2 regions of the Haliea sp. E17 genome follow, and region 2 is predicted to be linked to the other one. Evidence: riboswitches for the same ligand, from Rfam matches in the RefSeq annotation. Region 2 holds a riboswitch; the other holds the start of a gene.
The links. Region 2 has a riboswitch for thiamine pyrophosphate ahead of ACNKU3_RS04925 (TonB-dependent receptor). Riboswitches for the same ligand answer to the same signal wherever they lie in the genome.
Positions count from the first base shown of each region.

Region 1: another riboswitch for thiamine pyrophosphate. It lies ahead of thiC (phosphomethylpyrimidine synthase ThiC); the one in region 2 lies ahead of ACNKU3_RS04925 (TonB-dependent receptor).

Region 1 is NZ_JBLWFK010000002.1:216,162-225,359, reverse strand. It holds gene ACNKU3_RS04160 (hypothetical protein) at 1-115, opposite strand, end outside; gene ACNKU3_RS04155 (ThiF family adenylyltransferase) at 250-1,236, opposite strand; gene thiS (sulfur carrier protein ThiS) at 1,243-1,440, opposite strand; gene thiE (thiamine phosphate synthase) at 1,460-2,968, opposite strand; gene ACNKU3_RS04140 (thiazole synthase) at 2,977-3,762, opposite strand; gene ACNKU3_RS04135 (FAD-dependent oxidoreductase) at 3,759-4,868, opposite strand; gene thiC (phosphomethylpyrimidine synthase ThiC) at 4,865-6,817, opposite strand; TPP riboswitch at 6,918-7,012, opposite strand; gene ACNKU3_RS04125 (hypothetical protein) at 7,207-7,350, shown strand; gene ACNKU3_RS04120 (hypothetical protein) at 7,402-8,316, opposite strand; gene ACNKU3_RS04115 (hypothetical protein) at 8,355-9,198, opposite strand, start outside.
Region 2 is NZ_JBLWFK010000002.1:393,577-402,774, forward strand. It holds gene ACNKU3_RS04910 (cation:proton antiporter) at 1-1,368, opposite strand, end outside; gene ACNKU3_RS04915 (hypothetical protein) at 1,533-1,673, opposite strand; gene ACNKU3_RS04920 (DUF4124 domain-containing protein) at 1,872-2,378, shown strand; TPP riboswitch at 2,441-2,545, shown strand; gene ACNKU3_RS04925 (TonB-dependent receptor) at 2,613-4,751, shown strand; gene pnuC (nicotinamide riboside transporter PnuC) at 4,760-5,356, shown strand; gene ACNKU3_RS04935 (MFS transporter) at 5,353-6,666, opposite strand; gene ACNKU3_RS04940 (glycerophosphodiester phosphodiesterase) at 6,742-7,569, shown strand; gene ACNKU3_RS04945 (endonuclease/exonuclease/phosphatase family protein) at 7,536-8,300, opposite strand; gene ACNKU3_RS04950 (glyceraldehyde 3-phosphate dehydrogenase NAD-binding domain-containing protein) at 8,728-9,198, shown strand, end outside.

The DNA.
Region 1 (9,198 bases), 180 kb from region 2:
CCGCCTTCAGTTCCAGTGCCCGAAGCTGGGAAATCAAACCTTCGTCGAGCAGGCCCTGTATCGCCTTCGCAGACGCGCAAGTGTACATCCAGTCACGGTGCAGTTCTGTCAACATGGGAAGCCTCCGATGCCATTAAGGGTCTTGCGTCTCGTGGCAGTGATCCACTGCCCCCGACACTTCCATGCTAGACCCGGGTCGCAACTTCCCACATGACGCTGCGCGCCAAAAACGTGGCCTGCGCCGCCACTTCAGTCCCGCAGCAGGACAGCGACCTCCGCGCCGGGGTGCAACTCGGCGCACCGCCGGGCCGCGACCTGTGCCCGGACGCCACTGGCACAGAAAAACACCAGCCGCCCCGCTTGCGGGAGCAGTTCCCGGTAGGCAGGGTCGCCAAGGTACCCGGGCAGGTGCAGTGCGCCTTCCACGGCATCCGTCGCGCGCTCCGGGTCCGAACGCACATCCACCAGTTGGTCCGTCGACCGCAGGTCCACGCTGGCCAGTAGCGGAATGCGGGTGCATGCTCCAGGCTCGGCTGCGCCCTGGAAATCCAGGGTGGCAAAGCGGTTGTGCCAGAAATCCACGGTGAGCAGCTTGCCGGTCAATGCACTGCGTGATGCGACCAGCAGCTTGATAGCTTCCTGTGCCTGCATCGCGCCCAGCGCGCCAACTGCGGTACCCAGTACGCCATTGCTCTCGCAGTTGCCCGCCGCCGCGGGCACCTCGGGAAACACCGCCCGATAACTGGGCGCTGTGCCGCAAAAGACGCCGAGCTGGCCGCGCTGGCCAAGCAGTGCGGCGTAGACCAGCTGTTTGCCCGCCGCCAGACAGCTATCGCTCAGCAGGTAGGTCACGGTGAAATTGTCCGCGGTATCGAGGACCAGGTCGTGTTCCGCCACCAGCGTCGCCACGTTGGCATCGCGCAGCCGCTCCCGGCAGGCGGTTATGGAGATTGCGGAATTCAGCCCGCGCAGGTGACGCGCCGCAGCGGCCACCTTGGCCGCGCCGATATCCTCCTCGCGGTAGAAGACCTGCCGGTGCAGGTTGTGCAGCTCCACCACGTCGTGATCGACCAGGGTGATATGCCCAACTCCGGCACCGGCAAGATAGGCCGCCGCCGGAAGCCCCAGGCCGCCGACACCCACAACCAGCACCCGGGCAGCACCCAGGCGCTGCTGCCCGTCCTCGCCGATATCCGGCAGGCGGGTCTGGCGGGAGTACCGTTGTGTGTCGCTCATTGCGCTTCAGCCACCCTGCATCGGGGAGACGATTTCCACCACAGTGCCCTCGTGGATCAGGGTGTGTTCGCGCCCGCCGCGGGAGACGAATACGCCATCCACTGCTGTCGCAACCTCGCCTTCGCTGAAATCCAACTCGCGGACCAGGTCCTCGAGGGTCTCCGACCCGGTGAGGCGCCACTCACCATTAACCAGTATTTTCATGCTGCTGATTCCTCGTCCTTTACGGGTTCGACATTGGTTCCCACCCCCCGGTCGCGCGCAGGCTGGACGCCAGCCTGCGCACCGCCCGGCGGTAATCCGCCGCCTCGGTAATTGCCCGGACCACGGCGATACTGCCGACACCGGTGGCCGCCACCGCCGCCGCGCGAGCTTCATCGATACCCCCGATGGCCGTCAGCGGATAATGCCCGCCGAGGGTATCCACCCATTGTTGCAACTGGGCGAGGCCCTGGGGTGCAAAACGCATAGCCTTGGTGGTGGTGCTGTAGATCGGGCCCAGGGCGATATAGGAAGGTTTCAGGGCGTGGGCCCTGGCCAGTTCATGCCAGGCGTGATTGCTGAGGCCCAGCCGCAGGCCGGCGTCGGCGATAGCCGCCAGGTCGGCGGTGGCGATGTCTTCCTGGCCGAGATGCACGCCGTAGGCCCGGTAGTCGATGGCCAGCTGCCAGTAATCGTTGATAAACAGCTGTGCGCCGTATCTGCGCTGGGCGGCAACCGCCCTGCGGATGCTCTCGCGCAGCGCGTGTTCTTCAGCATCCTTGACGCGCAACTGTACCGTGGATACGCCCTCGGCAAACAGTTTTTCCACCCATTCGGCGGAATCGACCACCGGGTAGAGCCCCATGGGCACAGTATCCATCGCGGGGAACTCCACGGATTGTGTGTCGCCGGGAAAGCGGGACCACAGGCCCGGCAGGTCCGCGAGTTGCGCGGTCCAGCTACCGTGGTCCACCGCGCCGCTGCCGCCAGCCAGTGCCCGCGCATGGCGCAGGCCGTGGCCGACGACCATCCTGCCCAGTACGACGGCGTCTTCCAGCGCGTAACCCCGGCCCAGGGCGGCGGCTATCGCCGACGACAGGGTGCAACCGGTGCCGTGGCTGTGCGGCGTCGGGATACGTTCCCCGCGCAACCAGAACGCCATTCCGGCAGTGCAGAAATAGTCGTAACAATAGCCGTCACCGAGGTCGAGATGCCCGCCGGTGACCAGCACTGCGCCGCAACCGAGCCGCAACAGGTACCGGGCCGCGGCCTCCACCTGCCCCGGGCCGTCGATGGCGAAGCCGCACAGGCGCTCCGCCTCGTCCCGGTTGGGCGTCAGCAGGCTGATCCGCGGCAACAGTTCCCGGTAGCCTGCGATCCCGTCATCATCCAGCAAAGTACCGCCGGCAGAGGCCGCCAGTACCGGATCGCAGACCACCGGGACGTCGACCTGCTGCAGGTACTCGCCCACCAGCGCCTGAATATCGCTACTGGCGAGCATCCCCAGCTTTACCGCGGCCGGGGGATAGCATTCGCGCAGGGAGGCCAGGCTGGCGCGCACCTGTTCCAGCGGCGTGGCGGTCACTCGCTGGACGCCATTGCGGTTCTGCGCGGTGAGCGCAGTGATCACGCTGCAGCCGTATACGCCGAGGTCGCGAAAGGTCGCGAGGTCCGCCTCCACCCCTGCCCCGCCACTGCAATCGGAACCGGCGATGGCGTAGACGACTGGCTGCATTGTTCCTGTATCCATCGACTGCCTCACTGCTGCCAGAACGGGGTGCCGAGCACCGGGGTACTGGGTTCGGCCGTCTGGCGTTTGGGCATCGCGCCCGCCAGCCAGGCCGTACGACCGGCCTCGACACCGGCACGAAAACCGCGCGCCATGGCTTCCGGGACGGCGGCCCGCGCCACGGCGGTATTCAGCAGCACTGCGGTACAGCCCATTTCCATCGCGGCTGCGGCGTGCGAGGGCACGCCGAGTCCGGCGTCGACAATCAGCGGCACTGCAGGCAGCCGGGCGCGCAGGGTTTCCAGCGCATAGGGGTTGACGAGGCCCTGCCCGGTGCCGATCGGCGCGCCCCAGGGCATCAGCACCTCGCAGCCGGCGTCGAGCAGGCGCTGGCAGAGCACGAGGTCGTCGGTGCAGTAGGGAAATACCGCAAAGCCGTCGGCGACGAGTTCGCGAGCCGCTTCCACCAGTTGGAAGGGGTCCGGCTGCAGGTTGTAGTCGTCGCCGATCACTTCCAGCTTGATCCAGTTGGTATGGAATATTTCCCGGGACATCTTCGCCAGGGTGACCGCTTCCCGTGCCGAGTGGCACCCGGCGGTGTTCGGCAACAGGCGCCGGTCCAGCCTGCGAATAAAATCCCAGATGGTATTGCCTCCGCCGTTGGCCGGCGCCTGCCGGCGCAGCGCCACGGTAACCACCTCGGCGCCACTCGCCGCCACGGCCTGCTGCATGACCTCGGGCGAGGGGTACAGGGCAGTGCCGAGCAACAGGCGGCTGTGCATCTCGACGCCGTAGGCTGACCAGCTGTCGTTCATCGGTTGGGCTCCTTCGCCACCTGGCCAGGTGGCTCTCGGTAGTGTTCAAGTTGTATCGGCGGGCAGACTTCGCTGCCCTCGATGGCGGCGAGGACGCTGCTCACCAGGGCCGGGGCGAGCAGGAATCCGTGCCGGTAGAGCCCGTTGACCTGCAACAGTCCCTCGCGCTGGATAATTCGCGGCAGGTTGTCGGCGAAAGCCGGGCGACAATGGGCGCTGGCTTCCAGCACCTCCGCCTCGGCGAACCCGCTGTGCAGCGTGTACAGCGCAGAGAGCAGCTCGAGACTGGAGCGCACGGTCACCGGCGCCATCGATTCGCTTTCGATTTCGGTAGCGCCAATGATGTAGACACCGGCCGGGCGCGGCACCACGTACAGCTGGTAGCGCGGATGCATCAGGCGTACGGGCCGGCCCAGCCGTACCTCGGGCGCGCGAACCCGCAGTAATTCGCCGCGTACGCCGCGGAAATTTTCCAGTTGCTGCCTGGCGCCAAAGCCGCGGCAATCGAGCACCAGGTCGAAGCGTTCTTCACCTCCGGCGCAGCGAATTTGTCCCGCAGCAACCACGAGAATTTCCCGGCCCACCTGCCACCGACCACCCAGTGCGTCGATCGCATCACCCAGTGCCAGATACAGGGCGCGGTTATCCACCCAGCCTTCCCGGGGCAGCAACAGCGCCTCGGAGAATTCCTTCAGCGCCGGTTCCAGCAGCGCGACCTGCTCGCGCTGCAACCACCAGCTGTCGCCCTGTATTTCCGTCTCCAGCCCGCGCAGGCGGCGATGAAACCAGTGCAGGTCCGCCCGGTCGCCGCTGTGGGCAACGACCAGGCTGCCATCGATACGCAGCGGGACTTCGCGGCTACTGTGCTCGGCCAGCAGCTCCAGCCACCGGGGCCATTGCTCCAGGGCCGCGAGACCGGGTTCCAGGACTTCCGGCCCCACGGTAACCGCCTCGCTGTAGGGCGCCAGCATGGCCGCCGCAATGTGTCCCGCAGACTGTGCGCCACTGGCATCGCGGTCGAACAAGGTCACCGCGTGGCCGCCGCGCAGCAACTGCCAGCCGAGCAGGCGCCCGCAGAGTCCGGCGCCGGCGATACCGATATTCACTGCGCGCGCTCCGGCGGCACGCCTGCAGCCTCCCCGGCTTCCCGGTACAGTTCACCACCTGAGGCGCGGAATTCCGCGGACTTGCGCTGCATTTCGGTATCGAGGTCGACCATCCGAATGGTTTCACCGGCGACCTCATAGCCATTTTCCGCCGCATAGTCGCGCACTTCCCGGGTGATTTTCATCGAGCAGAATTTGGGGCCGCACATCGAACAGAAATGGGCGACCTTGGCCGACTCCTTGGGCAGGGTTTCGTCGTGGTAGGCGCGTGCGGTGTCCGGGTCCAGGGCGAGATTGAACTGGTCCTCCCAGCGGAATTCGAAACGCGCCTGTGACAGGGCGTTGTCGCGCAGCTGCGCGCCGGGATGTCCCTTGGCCAGGTCCGCCGCGTGGGCGGCGAGCTTGTAGGTGATGATCCCGGTTTTCACATCGTCCTTGTTCGGCAGCCCCAGGTGCTCCTTGGGTGTGACGTAGCAGAGCATGGCGGTGCCGTACCAGCCGATCATCGCCGCACCGATGCCGGAGGTGATGTGGTCGTAGCCCGGCGCGATATCGGTCGTCAGTGGTCCGAGGGTATAGAAAGGCGCCTCGTGGCAGTGCTCCAGCTGCTTGTCCATATTGGCCTTGATCATGTGCATCGGCACATGACCCGGACCCTCGATCATTACCTGTACATCGTGTTTCCAGGCGATTTGTGTCAGTTCACCCAGCGTTTCCAGTTCGCCGAACTGGGCTTCGTCGTTGGCGTCCGCCAGGGAACCGGGGCGCAGGCCATCACCCAGCGAGAAGCTCACGTCGTAGGCTTTCATGATCTCGCAGATTTCCTCGAAGTGGGTGTAGAGGAAATTTTCCCGGTGGTGGGCGAGGCACCACTTGGCCATGATGGACCCGCCGCGGGAGACGATCCCGGTCACCCGCTTCGCGGTCAGGGGCACGTAGCGCAGCAGTACGCCCGCGTGGATAGTGAAGTAATCGACACCCTGCTCCGCCTGCTCTACCAGGGTGTCGCGGAAAATCTCCCAGGTAAGGTCCTCGGCCACACCGTCGACTTTTTCCAGTGCCTGGTAGATCGGCACGGTTCCCACCGGTACCGGGGAATTGCGCACGATCCATTCCCGGGTTTCATGGATGTTGGCCCCGGTGGACAGGTCCATCATGGTATCGGCGCCCCAGCGGATACCCCAGGTCAGTTTGGCGACTTCCTCCTCGATGGAGGAACCCAGCGCCGAGTTGCCGATGTTGCCGTTGATCTTGACGAGGAAATTGCGGCCGATAATCATCGGTTCGATTTCCGGGTGGTTGATATTGGCGGGGATGATCGCCCTGCCCGCGGCGATTTCACTGCGCACGAATTCAGCGGTAATCGCCTCGGGAATCCCGGCGCCGAAGGCCTCGCCCGGGTGTTGTTTCCCGAGGTCCCCCAGTTCGCGCGCCTGCTGCAGGCCCATATTCTCGCGGATGGCAACGTACTCCATCTCCGGCGTAATAATGCCCCTCCGCGCGTAGTGCAACTGGGAGACATTGCGCCCGCCTTGCGCGCGGCGCACCGGTCGCGTCAGGTCGAACCGCAGGTGGTCCAGTGCCACGTCAGCCAGGCGTTCGCGGGCGAAGGCGGAACTTCCCGCGGGCAGGATTTCACTGTCATCGCGTTCCGCGATCCAGTGTTCCCGCAATGCGGGCAGGCCCTTGCGGATATCGATACTGGCACTGGGATCGGTATAGGGACCGGAAGTGTCGTAGACCCGGATTGACGGGTTGGCGCGCTGTTCGGTGGCGCCGCCAGCCAGCGCAACGGTCGTCGGCAGCTGGCTGATCTCGCGCATCGCGACCTGCAGGTCGGGCCGTGAACCCTGTACGTGAATCTTTCGCGAGGCGGGAAATCCCTGTAGCGAATCCATATCCGCCTGTGCTTCCCGGCTGAGTACTTTCAGGTCCTGCTGGCGCCCCATGGCGATATCCTCCGTGGCGTGTGCAACGCCGGGGTGGATTGGAAAGATGCCTGTGGGAAAGCGGCCTGCGTACACGCCACCCGGGACGGGTGGCGACGCACGAAGTGACTCTCTTGTTCCCTACGCAGGTACTAGCCTGGTCAGGTTCCACGGGTGATCTCTCAGCCTGGCAAGCAGGCACCCCGACAAGAATGTTGGCGCCACACTAATCAATCTCTGTTGCCAATGCAAGACTCGACAAGTGTGGCACCTTACCCGCCAGCGCCAGGACGACTGGTGAGCACTGTCACAAAAAGCTCAACAATCTGGGCAGAAAATAACGGAATACCACTTTGCAAACCCGCAGGGAAAGGTGTGCCGCGCAATCCGCGGAAGAGGCTGTCAGGGTAATGGCTGCAATCCGCAAGGGCCTGAACCAGCACGCGGGTGCCAGGAACTACGCCTCACTCACCCTGCGGGTGCGTACGCAGGCGCAGCCTTTTATTGCCATCTCCGGCACGCTGAATCCACAAGGAGAACGTTACCTGGATTAACTTCCCGCCACGCGTGCGTCCGGCAGCAGGCTGCCCGAGCGCTGCTGTAAATCAGATTCCCGTCGCGAAATAGATGAAGGCAAGTGCCTCCTCGGCAGAGAGGCTGCCATCATCTATGCGGGTATTGGCGAATGCATTCAGGGCTAGAGGCACATAGACCGGCATCTCGCTGATTTCCGCGATCGGGTAGTGCTGCTGGATCGCCGCGGACGTCCTGGATACGATTGCCAGGGTCTCACCCAGTTCCTCACTCACCGCCGGCAGGTTGGCTTCAATAGCCGACTCGAGGGCTTCGGTGGTGAAAATCCCCGCGGCGCTCTGCGCGCCTCCGACCGCGGCGTAGGCCAGGCGGGTGGCATGCACGGCCGCGACAGCGCCGATCTCCGCCTGCTCCGTGGAGGACAGGTCGGAAAGGGTCTTGCCCCGCATCCGCCACTCCAGGGCAGCCCGACCGCTGAGGAAGCGCACACGGTATTCGTCGGTGTCCTGCACATCGGCCAGCGCGTTGAGGCTTTGATACAGTGAGATCGATGATGTCTCCGCAACCGTTGCACCGCTTTCGTCGACCACCTCCACCGGCTCCGCGCCGACACTAATGGCAAACTGGCGCGGGGAAAGCCCCGCCTGGCGGGTGAGCATTTCGCCGTAAAGACCGCGAAGCTGCTCGCTTTCAGGGTAGTTTTCCATCAGGGTGACAAGCCCGGTGCCGGCGGCGCCATACCCGCCACGGGCGAGATCGCCTGCCACTGTGGACAGCACATCGATATCGGCCGCTGACAGTTCGACATCGGTGACCTCGATCTCCGGCGCGGGTTGTGGCTCCGGTTGTGGCTCAGCTTGCGGCTGGGGTTCAGGTTCGACTATCTCGTCCCCTGCCGTGTTGCGATTATTGTCGGAACCATCGCTGCAGGCCCACAACAGGGGACACAGCAGAGCTATCGAAACAAACAGTCTGGTCTTGTTCATACGGTTTACGCCACCCTTGATTCCCATGTCCCGCTGCATTACGGACAATCACTCAACACCGGTCCACAGTTGTGGCCGGAAAGATTAACCAGCGTCATGTCCCCCACAGCACCGCTTGCCTGGAAGCTCAGGATGACCTGGTAGTAATCACCGTCATCCCGTTGCAGCTGGATCTTGTGACTGCTGTTGGCATTGAGCACCGCCCCGTTGGCAAAGTTCACTAACGCGAAGGGATTACCGCTACTGTCGTAGACATTGGCGGTATTGGCGCCACCGGTATAGTTCCCGTAGAGCACCAGCGCTGTGTTTGGCCCCACCCCCGAAACCGCGGCATTCGCGACCATGCGCTCACTGGTATCGATATCGATGACGATAACCTCATCGGTGCTGCCGTCATTGTCCACCACCGGCAGCGCGCTCATCACATCGAGTGCCACCGCCTGCGACTCGTCGACGTCATTCACCGTTACCAGAACCTGCTGGCTGGCGCTGAACATGTCTGCGCTGTCGTCGGTGACCGTCACCTCGACCTCGTAGACATTGTCAGCATTGCTGTCCGCAGGCGCTTCATAGTCGGGAGCGACCAGGAACAGGAGTTCTCCACCCTCCAGTGAGAAGCTCGACTGGTCCGCACCGCCACTGATGGCGTAAGTGAGTACATCGCCGTCGGCATCATTGGCAGCCGCGGTATAGCCCGTATTAATGCTGTTTTCATCGACACTGACAGCTACCGACGCCGCGGTGAACACCGGAGGCGCGCCCGGAACAGCGCCGGCGGTAACAGTCAGGAGCGTGGTGTAATCGGAGACCTCACCCTCGTTGTTGGTAATCGTCAGCCGCACCTCGTACATCCCTTCGAGGTCTGTTACCAGTGAGCCGGTC
Region 2 (9,198 bases):
TTCCGCGTGATCGGACATCGGGTTGCCGTAGTAGGTTCGCAGGCCCGACATCCGCGCCCTGCGCAGGCTGTCCCAGTCGTTGTCGGCGATCACCACGTTGAAGCCGGCGTCATTGAGCGTATTGGCCAGCGCGATGGAAAATGCGTTGGCGCCGAGCATCAAGACACCTTCCGGCGCCGGTGCCGAGGCATTCAGCGCCCGGGCCAGCGGTCGCGCTGTCAGGCTCTGCAGCGCGACCGTGCCAACGATAACCGCAAAGGCCAGCGGCACCAGCAACTGGGCGCCTTCCACCCCGGCGCTCTCGAGGCGTTCGGCGAAGACCGCGGTAATGGCCGCAGCGACAATGCCGCGCGGCCCGATCCAGGCCAGCAGGGCCCGTTCACGCCAGTTGAGGCTCGAACCGAGGGTGCACAGCGCGACCTTCAGCGGGCGGGCAAAAAACTGGATGCCGAGCATCAGTACCAGTGCCGGCCAGCCCACCACCTGCATCTGCTCGAACTCGAGGCGCGCGGCAAGCAGGATGAACAGGGCCGATATCAGCAGGATGCTCAGGCTTTCCTTGAAATCCAGCAGGCTGCGGATGTGGATACCCGGTGTATTCGCCAGCCAGACGCCCATGACGGTCACCGCAAGCAGGCCGGATTCGTGGGCCAGGGTGTCGGAAAACGCGTAGATCGCGAACACCACCAGCAGGGTGGCCACATTGTGCAGGAATTGCGGTATCCAGTAGCGGCGCAGCGCCATACCCCAGAGGAAGCCGCCGAGACCACCCGCCAGGAAACCGGTGCCCAGGATGCGCAGCAACTGCAGGGGCAGGTCAGCCCAGTCGTGGCTGTCCTGGCTGGCAACCACCACCGAAAACGTCAGGACCGCGAGAATGGCGCCGATCGGGTCGATCAGGATTCCCTCCCAGCGCAGGATATTGGCGACCGGCCGGGTTGGCCGGACCGCCTGGATCATCGGCATGATCACGGTCGGCCCGGTCACCGTCATGATGGCGCCAAACAGGAAAGACAGGCCCCAGCTCAGGCCGATCAACCAGTGCGCCATCAGCGCCACCAACAGCCAGATGATGACGATACCCCAGCTGATCAGGCGCCGGACGACATCGCCGTGACCGCGGATTTCCTCCCGATTCAGGGTCAGGCTGCCTTCGAAGATGATGACAGCTACCGCCAGTGCAATGAAGGGAAACAGCAGATCGCCGAACAGGGCGTCGGGTTCCAGGATGCCGGCCACCGGGCCCAGCAGTAGTCCCGAGGCGAGCAGGAATAGAATCGCGGGAACCCGTATGCGCCAGGCGAGCCACTGGGAAAACAGGGAAAGCAGACCGATGCTGACAAGGATCGACAGTGCGGAAAGTTGCATTGAGGCTATTCCGGCGGCGCAGTGTTATCTGTGCATGGTACGTGAGCCGGGGCAGTGGTTGAAGCCCGGTTGGGGATGGTGGCAGTGAAGGAGTAAAACGGGTAGGGCGGGGCAGGTGGCCGGCCGGCCGACCCGGAAAGGGCCGGCAGGCCGGTTTGCTACGCTTATACGATCAGTCCGCTGACTGCGATGACGGCGACAATCCCCAGAGTCAATGTCGCCAGAGCGAGACTGGTCGGCCCCCCGGCCGGTTCCTGCTTCCCATTGAGCAGGTAAGCGCTGGTTTTCTTGCTGTTGTTTTCCATATCATTGTCCGCGTTAAAGGACCCCAACAGGGTTGATTCTAGGCAGCCTGTACGTGACTGCCAGCGGCAATTGCTGTATCTGTGAACCAGGTCGCGTTTTCTTTATGGCGGGGCGCTGTATTCGCTGCGTGCGTGCTGCCTCTCGCCGCACGGGGCCTGGGTTATACTGGACATGGTCGATTGCAGGGAGTTGCAGGTATGAGGTTCCCCCGGGTGATATTCGCCCTGGTGCTGGTGGCAGCCAATGCCGGTGCCGACAGCCAGCAGACCACGGTGTACCGATCCGTTGACGAGCGCGGCGTTGTAACTTTTTCCGATACGCCCCCGGAAGACACCGCCCAGGCGGAGACGCTGACCCTCCGGGTCAATTCGCCCGATGTCGATCCGGATGCGCAACAGCGCCTGGAAGCCATGCGGGAGACCACTGACCGCATGGCCGCCGACCGCCGGGAGCGGGAAAAACACCGGGCGGAAATTCGCGAGTTGTCCCAGCGCTCACCGGCGCCTGCTGGCTACCAGCCAGCGGATCAGGAGCAACAGGACTACTGGTATTCCCCCTACTGGGGTAACTACTATCCGCGCCCGATACGCCCGCCGTACCACGACCGGCCACCGCCCCTGCGACCGGGCGTCGATCCCGAGGCCTGGTCGCGCAGCCACAATTCGCAGTTGATGCGGCCGATATTGCTGCGGCCCGTCCGTTGACTCCCCGCCCCGGCCGGGTATCGCGGGTGATTGCCCGGGGAAGGGCATTGATCTAGAATCCCCGCTCTCCTGAGGGGAGGCCTGCGTGCCTGAGACGTCGCCGACGCGACGAACCCTTTGAACCTGATCCGGATAATGCCGGCGTAGGGATAGGTGCAAAGTTCTGTTTTTGTTTGTCTGTCGCCTTTTCGCGCCGCTGCCGGATTGCCAACTGGAATAACCCGGGAGCCTGCGATGTTCGCGCGCCGTCGAAGCTGTTTACTGTCACTTGCCCTTGCCGGCACCCCCTGTGCCGTTTTCGCCCAGGCGCTCGAAGAGGTTGTCGTTACCGCCGATTTCCGCCCGGTTGACCTGATGACCTCCGCCGCCAGTGTCAGTGTGATCGGCGAGCCGGAAATGGCACAACGCAGCGCGCGTCACCTGGAAGATATCCTCAGCGCGGCGCCCAATGTCAGCTGGTCCTCGGGTGCCTCGCGCAGCCGGTTCGTGCAACTGCGCGGCATCGGCGATCTCGAGCAGTATGCTGAACCCAAGTACTACCCCTCCGTCGGCCTGGTGATCGACGACCTCGAACTCGGCGCAGTGGCCAGTGCCGGGATGCTCTTCGATACCGCGCAGGTCGAGGTGTTGCGCGGACCCCAGGGCACCCGCTACGGGGCCAGCGGGCACGCCGGTATGATCCGCATCGGAACGCGTGTCCCCAGCGACAGCTTCGAGGCGCAACTGGAGGGCGGCGTCGGCAACTACGGCAGCTACCACATGGGCGCGGTACTCAGCGGGCCGCTGGGTGAGAGCCTCAAGGGGCGTATCGCGGTACAGCAGAATACCGGCGACGGCTACATCGAGAACGCCTATACCGGCGATGACACCGCGGATTACGACGAACTGACCGGTCGCGTCCGCCTGGTCTGGGAACCGGGCAGCAACGGCAGCTACGATTTCAGCTACCAGCACTTCGAAAGTGATAACGGCTACGATGCCTTTTCGCTGCAGAACAACCGCACCACCTGGAGCGATGAGCCCGGCAGCGACGAGCAGGATCTGGACGGTTTCAGTGCCCGGGGTGAATGGCGGCTGGGTCAATCCACCCACCTCCAGGCTATCGCCACCTGGCTGGACGGTGATTCGCTCTACGATTACGACGTCGACTGGGTCTCGGCACCGGTCTGCGAAATCGCAGTTTGCAGCTACGGTTACGACACCGCGCGCGAAATATTCGCCCGGGATCGCAGCCAGGGCACGCTGGAATTGCGCCTGCTCGGCGGTGACGACGACCGTTCCCGCGGCAGCCTGCGCTACGTGATTGGCCTGTATGCCAATCACAACGAAGAGCGACTGCACTACGCCTACCCGAGTGCCTGGTACGGCCTGTACGAAAGTGATTCCGACTACGATACCGATCGCTATGCGGTCTACGGCGAACTGGAATACGGCCTCGGCGAGCGCTTGGGAGTGAGTGCCGGCCTGCGGGTCGAGCAGTTCAACGACGACTACAGCGACAGTAACGGCGTCTCCGGGGACAGCGACGACCAGTTGTTCGACGCGGAGCTGAGCCTGCAATACGATCTCAATGACACGACATTCCTCTATGCGACGCTCGCCCTGGCCAACAAGCCGGGCGGGGCCAATGTCGCCGCCGGTTCACAGTACGCCTTCATGAGCGCGCCGTTCCAGCAATTCATGCAGGGCAAGCTACGCTTTGGCAACGAGACCCTGTTCAGTCGCGAACTCGGCCTGAAAGCCACCGCCTTCGAAGACCGCCTGTCACTGCGCAGCGCGCTATTTTACGCGACCCGCGAGAATGCCCAGCTGGAAAGCTGGATGTGGGACGCTGCCGCCGGGCTCTGGGTGGGCTATCTCGACAGCGGATCGGACGCGACCAGTTACGGCCTGGAGTTGGAGGCGGACTACGCCCTTACCGCGGCGGTACAACTGTATGGCAGCATCGGCTGGCTGGAGACCGAGGTCGATGAAATCAATACCTTCGATCTCGACCTGAACCAGTTTGTCAGCCACAAAAACCGCGCCCAGGCCAAGTCGCCCGAATACCAGTACAACGCCGGCGTGCGTGTGCAACTGCCCCGCGGGTTTACTGCGGCGCTGGAAGTGGAGGGCAGGGATGACAGTTATTACGGGTACTACCACAACGGCAAGCTGGACAGCTATGACCTGCTGAATGGCAGCCTCGGCTGGTCCGGCCAGCAACTCGATATCCGCCTGTGGGGGCGCAACCTCGGCGACGAGGACTACGCAGTGCACGGCCTTTATGTCGGCGCGGACCCCCGCGACGACTTCGGCGCCTGGGCCAACCAGACCTATTACCAGTTCGGTGCGCCGCGTACTTACGGCGTCGACGTCACCTGGCGGTTGTGAGTTGAGCGATGGCGTTTAATACCCTGGTCGAAATCGCCGCCACCCTGTGCGGGCTGGTCTATATCCTGTTCATGATTCGCGAGCGGATCATCTGCTGGCCCTTCGGGATTGCCGGCTCAATGTTGTCGATCTACCTGTTCGTGGAAAATCACCTGTACTCCGAAGCCATCCTGTACCTGTTCTACGTGGTAATGGGTTTCTGGGGCTGGCAGCGCTGGGCGCGCAGGGAAACACTGGCGCACAACAATCCGGTGGTGCACTACAGCTTCCTGCAGCACCTGCCGTTGCTGCTGGCCTCCGCCCTGGGCAGTTTCGCCCTGGGCTGGTTTTTCAGTACCTTCACGGATGCCGCGCGTCCCTGGTTCGATGCCACGACTACCGTGTTCAGTTTTACTGCGACGTATTTTGAAGTGAAAAAAGTGCTGGAAACCTGGCTCTACTGGATCGTACTCAACGCCGCTTCAATCTGGTTGTATGCCGATCGTTCACTGGATATCTACGCGGCGCTGATCTGTGTCTACACCGTGCTGTCGGTGTGGGGGCTGGTGCAGTGGTGGCTTGCCTGGCGCCGGGAGAATTGCCTGCAGGCACAGGCCGCGGACTAGCCGGCCGCGAGTGCGGCCGCCCGCCCGCGCCGCTCGTTGACGCTGAACAGCAGCAGCAACCCGGCGACAAAAAACGCCAGCGGCGCCAGCAGGGATATCCGGTGGTCGCCGGCCCACAGGTGATTGAGCAGCCCGTAGGCGATCGGACCCACGATTGCCGCTGCGCGGTTGGCCATGCCCCAGAGGCCGAAAATTTCACCGTTGCGCGCCTGCGGCGTGAGATTGCCGATCAGCGCGCGCCCGCCGGCCTGGGTGGCTCCCATGGCCAGACCGATCAGGTTGCCGCACAGCCACACGTCGCCGGTGGCATTGGCGGTGGCGCCGACCGCGATGGCCACGATCCAGGTAAGCAATGCCCCGGCCAGTGTCGGTACTGAACCGAAGCGGTCCTGGGCGTGGCCGAAACCGAAAGCGCCGGCGGCCGCGGTCAGGTTGACCACCATGATCAGCATGATCAGTTGCTGGCTGTCGAAACCGAAAACCTCCTGGGCGAAAATGGCGGCGATGACCACCACGGTGGACACCCCGGCCTGGAACAGGCTGAGGCAGCCGAGGAAGCGGAACAGGTCGGGCATGCGGCGCACGTGCTGCAGCGTATCGAGGACCTGGCCGAAGCCGGCGTGCAGCCAGCTGCTTCCCGGGGGCAGGGGGCGGGGCCGGGCGCGCTCGCGCAGGAACAGGAAGGTCGGGGTGGCGGTGATGGCGAAAATCACCGCAGTGATCAGCAGCGTGACCGGCACGTAGCCGCTGGCAGGCATGCCGGCGGCGGCAGCGTACTGGATCCAGCCCAGGCAGCAGGCCAGTGTAAGCACCCCGCCAAAGTACCCCAGCCCCCAACCGTAGCCGGATATCCGGCCCATGTTGTCTTCCGTCGCGATCTCCGGCAGGAAAGCCGCGATCAGGTTTTCACCCAGGGAAAAGGCGGTGGCGGAGATTACCAGCATGGTGATCGCCAGCCAGAGTTGGGCGGGGCCCGCAAAGGCCAGTCCCGCGGTGCCTGCAATGCAGCACAGGGTGGTGAGCAGCAGGAACCGTTTCTTGCTGGCGTGGTAGTCCGCCAGGGCGCCGACCACGGGGCCCGCCAGCAACACGACGAAGTTGGAAAGGCCAATCGCCAGGGTCCACAGCAGGGTGGCCATGCCCGGCGAGGCCGCGCCGATTTCAGCCGCAACCACGCCGACGAAATAGGCGCTGTAGATGGTGGTCAGCACCACGGTGGTATAGCCGGAGTTGGCGAAATCGTAGAAAGCCCAGGCCAGGATCTCGCGTTTGGCGACCGCGGCCGGCGGATCTCCGGGGATTTCCTTCACGCCAATTTACCCTTTGCCCGGGGAGAGGCTAACATGCGCCCAACGCGGAGCAGGGCGACTGCACAGGGGCGATGAATGACCGAGACACTGCAGGACCTGGTAATGGCAATGGCGGATACTTGGATGGCGGCGATTCCCCGGTCGGTGCCCGACAAGACAGCGTTGCAGCGCTGCCGGCTGGTATCCCACCGCGGCGAGCACGATGGCAAACTGGTGAGGGAAAATACCCTGCAAGCCTTCGCCGATGCAAGTGCCGCCGGCGTCTGGGGTATCGAATGTGATATCCGCTGGAGCGCCGATGGCCAGCCGGTGATCTGCCATGACCCGGATTTGCAGCGCGTGTTCGGCGCGCAGCAGCGTGTCGCTGAATGTACGCTCGCCCAATTGGGTGGCATCGCGCCGGACCTGCCCACCCTGCAGGCCCTGGTGGCGCAGTTCGGCGGTCGCAACCACCTGATGCTCGAACTCAAGGCCGACAGCAGGGGCGCCACGCTGGCCCGGCGACAGAGCCTGCAGCAACTGCTGTCGCCACTGGAGCCGGGAAGGGACTTCCATATACTTGCGCTCGATCCGGCGCTTTTCGAACTGGTCAGCTTCCTGCCGCCCTCCGCCTGCCTGCCCGTGGCCCAGACCAATACCCGCAAATTGAGCGAAGTGGCATTGCAGCGGGGCTATGCCGGTCTCGCCGGACACTACCTGTTGCTGGGGACAGACCTGCAGCATCGCCACCAGGCGGTCGGCCAGCGCGTGGGCAGCGGGTTTCCCACGTCGAGCAACTGCCTGTGGCGGGAGATCAATCGGGGCATGGACTGGATATTCAGCAATCACGCGGTAGCGCTGCAGCGCGCCATCGCAGCGCTGCTGGAGGATCAGAACCGGAACACGCCGAACAGGGCGGCGTGATCCGACAGGTCGCGCCAGTGGCCGCTCGCCAGCTTGCGGCAGGAGATCGGTTTGAGCCCGCGATAGTAGACCCTGTCAACCGGCAACAGGGGCGCCCACACGGGGAAGGTGCGCGCGTGCCGTCCCTCCAGTGTCACGAACAGTTCCTTCAGGTTCAGGTCGTCGTGGAAATGGCGTTCGGCGCGCCGGCGCCAGTCGTTGAAATCCCCCGCGATGATCATGGGTTCATCTTCCGGCACGTGCTCGGCAATCCGCCAGGTCAGCGCCTGTAACTGTTCGCGCCGCTCCTGTTCCAGCAGCCCGAGATGCACGCAGAGCGTATGCAGGCGCGTTTTCGCCGGTCCCAGTTCGATGACGCCGTGGAGAATGCTGCGACTGGAGCGGGGGAACAGCGAGACATCGATATTCTCCCAACTGACGAAGGGATGCATGCTGAGAATGGCGTTGCCGTGATCGCCCTTGCGGTAGATGGCGTTGCGCCCATAGGCATAGTGCGGCCAGGCCTGGTCGGCGAGGAACTCGAAGTGAGGCTGTTCCGGGTAGGACAGCCGGCCCATTTTTTTTTCCGACTTCTGTGCAAGCCCGTGCACTTCCTGGAGGAAGACGATGTCCGCGCCGGTTTCCGCGATGCGCTGGCGCATGCTGTCGAGTACGAAGCGGCGCTTCCCGGTGCAATAGCCCTTGTGGATGTTGTAGGTCAGGATATGAATTTCCCTGCCGGCTGTGGACATCGGGCGCTCTCAAATGAACAGGAAAGGACAGCAGTATAGTTGAGCCTCCAGTTTGACAGCATCGCCGGGATTTCGCTGCAACCATCCGGCGGAAAATCCGGTTTGCTTGCGTGCCCGCCACAAAAGCTCTAAATTGAAATGACTACAGCAGGTAAAAACCTGCGCCTTCGGGTCTGTAACTCAAGAACACAACAGTAACGCTCGTCACGGAACCATTGCTTCGGTCCATGGTTCGGTGGCATCTGTCACCAGTCGTGCACAGCCTTCCGGGGCGTGTGCCCGGGCCTGGAGTGTTGCCAGGTGTCTACAGTTGGGATTCCGGCAATGTCCTCGCAAGGTGGCATACAGTTCACGGGAAAGTGCAGTGCGCAAGCAGGCGCGCTCCACGTTCCTGAATTGGGCACTAACGCTTCTGCGGAGGTCTGCGATGACACGGCAAAAGCCCATTCGGGTGGGCATCATGGGGTTCGGCCAGATCGGCCGGCAAATCTACGAGCTTGCTGCCTGCAGCGACGATGTCGATATAGTCGCCATCGCCGATATCGGCAAGCCGCACATCCTGCATTACCTGCTGCGTTCCGAGGTGGAAAATCCCCAGGACTACCTGCTGGAAGGCAATTTCCTGGTCAATCCCCGGTTTCGCTCAAGGCTGGTTGAGATCGACCGCCCCGCGGAGGTGCCCTGGGATATTTTCGCCGTGGATGCCGTCATTGACGCTACCGGCAAGTTTCGCGACGGCCAGTCCATGCGCGACCATCTCCACAGCGGCGCGCCGCGGGTCATCCTGCGCACGCTCCCCACCGACGAGATCGACCGCATCGTTATTCCCGGCCTCAACCACGCCAGTGTCGAGGCGGGCGACCGTATGATCTCCGCCGGTTCGGCGACTACCGGCGCC